3 regions of the Pseudorhodoferax sp. genome follow, and region 3 is predicted to be linked to each of the others. Evidence: riboswitches for the same ligand, from Rfam matches in the RefSeq annotation. Region 3 holds a riboswitch; each other region holds the start of a gene.
What was found. A riboswitch is a leader RNA that binds a small molecule or an ion and turns the genes downstream of it on or off. The one in region 3 is predicted to bind cobalamin.
Positions count from the first base shown of each region.

Region 1: another riboswitch for cobalamin. It lies ahead of QM782_RS21540 (TonB-dependent receptor); the one in region 3 lies ahead of QM782_RS18705 (TonB-dependent receptor domain-containing protein).
Region 2: another riboswitch for cobalamin. It lies ahead of QM782_RS21625 (TonB-dependent receptor); the one in region 3 lies ahead of QM782_RS18705 (TonB-dependent receptor domain-containing protein).

Region 1 is NZ_JASGJZ010000001.1:4,644,437-4,646,629, reverse strand. Features, by position in the region: gene QM782_RS21540 (TonB-dependent receptor) at 1-870, opposite strand, end outside; cobalamin riboswitch at 1,010-1,256, opposite strand; gene QM782_RS21535 (DUF6587 family protein) at 1,319-1,570, opposite strand; gene feoB (ferrous iron transporter B) at 1,573-2,193, opposite strand, start outside.
Region 2 is NZ_JASGJZ010000001.1:4,669,297-4,671,489, reverse strand. Features, by position in the region: gene QM782_RS21630 (SDR family NAD(P)-dependent oxidoreductase) at 1-144, shown strand, start outside; cobalamin riboswitch at 483-709, shown strand; gene QM782_RS21625 (TonB-dependent receptor) at 855-2,193, shown strand, end outside.
Region 3 is NZ_JASGJZ010000001.1:3,994,454-3,996,646, reverse strand. Features, by position in the region: gene QM782_RS18705 (TonB-dependent receptor domain-containing protein) at 1-1,248, opposite strand, end outside; cobalamin riboswitch at 1,324-1,555, opposite strand; gene QM782_RS18700 (DUF904 domain-containing protein) at 1,582-1,824, shown strand; gene QM782_RS18695 (cell division protein ZapA) at 1,821-2,108, shown strand.

The DNA of each region.
Region 1 (2,193 bases), 650 kb from region 3:
GGCGCGCAGGCGGTCTTCCTCGTAGCGCACGATGCTGTCGGCGGTGTTGTAGTTCTCGCCGCGCAGCGCCTCGACCACGCGGCCGTCCAGCCCGGGCGTGCCGAAGTAGCGCGCGGGCTTCTGCAGGCTGCGGTCGGCGATCAGGTCGAGCTGCAGGTCGCGCGTGGGCTCCAGCCGCAGCGTGCCCATGAACTTGGCGCTGCGCGCGTCGCCCATCGCGCGCTCGCCGTCGCTGCGCTGGCCGTACACGTCCAGCCGGTAGCTGGCGACCGGGCCCAGCGGGCCGGTCGCGCCCAGGCCGAGGCGCCCGGTGGCGTCGCTGCCGCCGGCCGCCAGCGCCTCGATGCCGAAGGTCCGGCTGGGCTGCTTGCGCACGGCGTTGATGGTGGCGCCCATGGTGCCGCTGCCGTACATCAGCGAGGCCGGCCCGCGCAGCACCTCGATGCGCTCGTAGCCCCAGATGTCGCCGGGATAGGAGGTGGTGCCGGCGGCCACGCTGGCCGGCACGCCGTCCTCGGCCACGCCGACCGAGTTCACGCCGACGAAGCCGCGGCTGCCGAACGACAGGCCGCCGTTGCCGGGCGTGCTGCTGGAGGTCAGGCCGACCGTGCGCGTGACCGCCTCGACCAGGCCGACGTCGCCGCGCTCGCGCATCTGCTCGGCCGATACGCCGTCGACGCTGGCCGGCAGGTCCTGGATCGACAGGCCGGTGTGGCTGGCGGTCTGCGCCGGCAGGCGCAGCTGCGCGCCGGTGCGCTCGGCTTCGTCGGTGACGCGCACCTCGGGCAGCGTGGTCTGGGCCAGGGCCGGCGCGCCCAGCAGGGCGGCGCACAGCGCGGCGGGATGGAGGAGATGGGAATGGCGTGGCATCGTGCGCGACAGGGTTGTGGACCGCCTGTCGCGACAGCAGCGCGCGGCCGCTGCGTGCCCCGCGGGGGCGAGCGGCCGGACGCCCTGTCTGCACCCCGCAGACGGCCGGCATTCGCATGCAGGGCATGCTCGGACGCGGCAGGCCGGTATCCGGGCTCGCAAGGGGAGAGGGGGCCCTCCGGGCGCCGCGTCTTCCCGAACCCGCCGCGCATCCGCCGTTGCGGCGGACCACGTGAGGGCTCAGTGACGGCCGGCCTGCCGGTAGGGCGGGGCGGCGATCGGCGCTTGAACTTGCTTACCGTTGCGGGGGCAGCCGAGGCCTGGGCCGAACCTGCCGGCCTTCACCTCGTTCCCGTTTACTCTGCATGCGGGCATGCAGACACCTGACGCACGGATGCCCCGGAAACGGATCCCCGGGGCGCGCGGAGTATAGCGACCGCGCCGCGCGTCACTCCGGGCGCTTGGCGCCGGCGGAAGGCGGGGCGCAGCTCCCGCAGCTCTCGCAGTCGCCGCAGCCGGAAGTCTTGGCGAGCGAGGCGGCCAGGCGCTCGGCCTGCGCGTCGTCCACCAGACCGGCGCGCTGCGAACCCGCCGCCAGCCGGCGCGCCGCGCCCCTGCGCCAGGCGGCTGGCATCCAGCGCCACACGGCGTACACCGCGGCGGCGGCCACGATGGCGAAGACGATCAGGTTCTGCAGCATGCTCAGGCTCCCGCAGCGAAGGCCAGCGCCAGCCGGTAGGTGGCGAAGCAGGCCAGGTAGGCCAGGCCAAAGAGGTAGCCCGCCATGACGAACACGTACTTCCACGACCCGGTCTCGCGCTTGACGGTGGCCAGCGTCGACAGGCACTGCGGCGCGAACACGTACCACACCAGCAGCGACAGCGCCGTGGCCAGCGACCAGCTGCCGGCGATCAGCGGCTCCAGCGCGCCCGCCATCGCCTCGTCGCCCGTGGCCGAGAGCGCGTACACGGTGCCGAGCGCGCCCACCGCCACCTCGCGCGCGGCCATGCCCGGCACCAGCGCGATGCTGATCTGCCAGTTGAAGCCGATCGGCGCGAACACGTGCTCCAGCGCGCGCCCCAGCAGGCCGGCCAGGCTGTACTGGATGGCCGGCCCCGTGGCGCCCGCCGGCGGCACCGGGTAGCTGGAGAGGAACCACAGCAGGATGGTCAGCGTGAGGATGATGGTGCCCACCCGCTGCAGGAAGATCCAGGCGCGCTCCCACAGCCCCTGCAGCAGGTTGCGCGGGTTGGGCCAGCGGTAGGCCGGCAGTTCCATCATCAGCGGCGAGGCCGGGGCGCCCCGCCGGGTGTGCAGGTGCTG
Region 2 (2,193 bases), 670 kb from region 3:
TACGAGAAGATCATCGCCAGAAGCCCGCTGGGGGTGGCCGCGCCGCAGGACATCGGCCGCGTCGTGGCCTTCCTGGCGTCCGACGATGCCCTCTATCTCACCGGCGCCACCGTCAGCCCTACCGGAGGGCTGACCATCCATTGAGGCGGCAAGGGCCACGCGCTGCCGTTGTCGCCCCGCGCCGGGCGAGCATGCCGCTCCCTGATTCGGCAGCCACCCGGCGTTTCCGTTGTTCTTCTGCGCGATCCTCGGGGCCGCTGGGAGGTTCTGCCATCGAGGATGGAGACCCAGCCGCGGAAAAGCTTCTCCGCCTCCGTCGGTGGCACGCCCTCGTGACGCTCGCTCGACCGGATGGCCGATGCCGGGCTGGCACCAGCCGCGGCTGCCGGGGTCGGGCCCGGGAGCCAGGAGCCGGTGCAGTCCGCTCGACGATAATTTGCCCGGGCGCGGCCGCTCGTCGAGAGCCGCCGCGCCCCGGTTGCAAGGTGCCGCGGTCCGCGAGGTCCGTGGTCAAACGGGAAGCAGGTGACGCCGCCCCTCGCGGGCCGGGCCATTCCTGCGCTGCCCCCGCAACGGTCAGCGGATCGAGACCCATCGGCCGGCGCATCGCGCCGGCAGCCACTGCGCGCCAGCGCGCGGGAAGGCGATGGGCCTGGCGCGGCAGGCGAAGCCTGTCCCGCGCCGCTCCGCGAGCCCGGATACCGGCCTTCGCAGTCGCCTTTCGGACGCCGCGGGAGTGCGCCGGTCCGACGCTGGCCTGCGCGGCGCACCGCGCGGCCCGGGTCGTTCCGTCAGCGCCGCGGCGTGTTTGGTCGGTCTGCCCTGCGGGAGAGCGGGGCGCGAGTGAGAAGCACATGCGCAACAACGATTCGTCCGGCCGCCGCGCGGCCGCAGCCCGGAGCGGCTTTTTCCCATCGGCCGGCTGGCTGGCCGGCGCGCTCGCCGTCTGGTGCGGCGGTCCGGCCCAGGCCCAGCCGGCCGCGTCGGGCTCCCTGGGCGAGGTCTTCGTGACCGCCACGGCCCGGCCCGAGGACCGCAGCCGCATCGCCAGCACCACGCAGACCATCGACCGCGCCGCCATCGAGCGCTCCACCGCCCGCTCGCTCACCGACCTGCTGGCCGAGAACGCGGTCGGCTTCCTCAGCGAATGGACGGCGGCGCAGACCTCGATGAACATCCGGGGCGCGTCCACGGACGGCCAGGGCCGCGACTTCCGCAGCCAGGTGCTGGTGCTCGTCAACGGCCGGCGCGCCGGCACGGCCAACCTGTCCAAGCTGAGCCCGGCCGATGTGGAGCGCATCGAGATCGTGCGCGGCCCCGCGTCGGTGATCTACGGCAGCCAGGCCATGGGCGGCGTCGTCAACATCATCATGAAGACCGGCGCCACCGCGCCCGGATCGCAGGTGGACCTGACCGGCGGCTCCTGGGGCCTGTGGCGCGCGCACGCGCAGACGGCCGGCGCGAACGACCGGTTCGACTGGTACGTCGGCATGAGCGCCGGCGAGCGGGACGACTACCAGTCCGGCCGCGGCGGCTCGCGCCTGGCCAACACCGGCTGGGAGCGGCGCGGCGCCAGCGGCGCGCTGGGCTGGCAACTGGCCGAGCACCACCGCGTGGAGATGGAGCTGCGCACCGACGGCATCTACGACGCGGGCTTCCGCGGGTCCGGCGCCAACGTCCACGGCCGCGACGACCGCGACAACCGCTCGCTGGACCTGCGCTACGAAGGCGCGACGCCGGACCAGCGCGCCAGCTGGACGGCCCACGCCTACCGCCTGACCGACGTGGACGAGTTCAACTGGGCGTCGCCGGTGATCCGCTCGGGCACCAATGCCGTGCCGGGCACCTCGCGCGACTACAACCTGCGCACGCTGGACGCCACCGGGCTGCGGCTGCAGCCGCGCCTGCGGCTGGGGCAGGGCAACGACCTGCTGCTGGGCCTGGACTGGGAGAAGAGCCGGCTGCGCTCGGAGCGCGAGCGCGTGGCGCTGCCGGGCGGTCCGGCCGGCCAGGTCGCGCCCTACGACAACAACCAGACCGAGCAGGTGCATGCGCTGTACCTGGAGGACGCGCAGACGCTGCTCGACGACCGCCTGACGCTGCGCGCCGGCCTGCGCAAGACCTGGGGCCGCACGCGCTTCGAGCAAACGCCGAACCTGGCGCTGGCCGTGGGCGGCACGCGCAAGTACGACG
Region 3 (2,193 bases):
GTTGAACGACGGCGCCACGAAGCTGGTGCCGCGCGAGGCATGCACGCGCCAGGCCGGCGTGATCTGGTAGCCGTAGCCAGCGAACCAGGTGTTGGCGCTGCCGAACTGCGAGTTGTCGTCGTGCCGGCCGTTGACCTGCCAGCTGTGCGCGCCGGCCGAGCCGTTCAGGCCGGCGAAGAGGCCGGTGATGCTGCGGTCCTTCACGGTGTAGTCGGTCGAGCCGGCGACCTTCTGCTCGCGCCGCTCCACGCCGGCCAGCACCACGCCGACCGGCGTGTCCACGTTGTTCTGCCAGGTCCACTGGTTCTGCGTGGTCTTGAAGTCGGACGGCAGCCAGGACGCCTCGACCGCATTGGAGGTGTCGGCGCTGTGGCCGAAGCGCAGCTCGGTCTGCCAGGCCGGCAGCACGCGGCCGGTGAGGCCGGCGCCCAGCACCACGCTGCGCACCGTGGTGCGCGCATCGCGGCCCGGGCCGTCGTCCAGGTGGGTCAGGCCGTCGGAATACAGGAAGTTCGCGTCGGCACGCCAGCCGCCGTCGAGCTGCAGGCCCAGCGAGCCGTTGACCGAGTCCTGGCGGTACGGGTCGCGGTCCGGGTTGTAGTTGCCGAAGGCGACGCGCTCGTTGGTCGCCGAGAAGCTGTCCTCGCGCTGCTGGCGCAGGCCCAGCGCGTAGGTCAGCGCGCCCTGGCCGCCGCCCACGCCGGCCGACAGCTCGCGGTGCTTCTCGCTGCCCAGCGTGGCCGAGGCGTAGGGATGGAAGCCGGCGCGGCCCTTCTTCGTGAAGATCTGCACCACGCCGCCCACGCCCTCGCTGCCGTACAGCGAGGAGGCCGGGCCCTTGAGCACCTCGATGCGCTCGATCGCATCCAGCGGCACCGCGTCCCAGACCGGCGTGCCGGCGGTGGCCGAGCCGTAGCGCACGCCGTCGATCAACAGGATGGTGTGGCGCGCTTCGGTACCGCGGATGAACACGCTGGAGGTCTTGCCGGCGCCGCCGTTGGCGGCCATCTGCAGGCCGGCCTCGCGCGCCAGCAGCTCGGGCAGCGTGCGCGCGGTCGAATGCTCGATCTGCGCGCCGTCGATCACGACCACGTCGCTGACCAGCGCGTCGGCGCGCGTGGCGCCGCGGGTGGCGGTGACGACGATCTCGTCCAGCGTGGCCGGGGACGGTTGGGCCAGGGCGGGCCAGGCCGCGGTCAGTGCCAGCGTGAGGGCGCTCAGGCGCGCGCGGTGCATGCGGTGCTTCATGTGAGGAGGAACACAAACCAGGTGCCCCCGCCAGCTTCCCCGCCGGCGTATGGGCGTCACGGCCGCGCACGGACGTGCGGCAGCCACCTCGTTGGCCGGTATCCGGGCTGGCGGCGCACGCTCCACCGCCTTCCCGCGCGCGGTACGCGCAGTGGCACGAGGATGAAGTGGAAGTCCCTGGACTTCGGCCGCTTACCGTTGCGGGGGCAGCGCAGGTTAGGCCCGCGCGCGGCGGCGCGCCCCCCTGCTTCCCGTTGAACTGCGGCGCGTGAACCGCGCCGCGAGCACCAACGGCGCGGATTCTATGTGCGCGAACCTACAATGCGCCCCGCCATGGACCAAGCCACCCAGATCCAGCAGATCGCCGAGCGCACCGAACGCCTGCTGCTGCGCCACCGCGAACTGCAGCGCACCAACGCACTGCTGGCCGAGCAGGTGGAGCAGCTCGAGGGCGAGCGCGATTCGCTGCGTTCGCGGCTCGCGGCGGCGCGCGCGCGCATCGACGCGCTGCTCGAACGCCTGCCCGACTCCATCAGCGTGGCCCCGGCCCCCGCCTACCGGAAGGACCCGCCGTGAGCCAGCTCGAAGTCAAGATCCTCGGCCACAGCTACCGGCTCAGCTGCCCGCCCGGCGGCGAGGAGCGCATGCTGCAGGCGGTGCAGCGCGTCGACAGCGCCATGTGCGCGATCCGCGATGCCGGCAAGATCCGGGCACGCGACCGCATCGCCGTGCTGGCCGCGCTGAACATCGCGTTCGACCAGGCCGAGGCGCCCGCCCCGGCCCAGCCGCCGAGCGACCAGCTCGCCGCCATCCTGGCCCGCCTCGACGACGCGCTCGGCGGCGACGGCCAACTGCTCTAGCGGCCCGCGCCGCGCAGCGCAAGTGCCGGCGCAGCAACACCACGATGCGTGCGTTTATCGCGCTTCCGGGCCACAGCATTCGTCC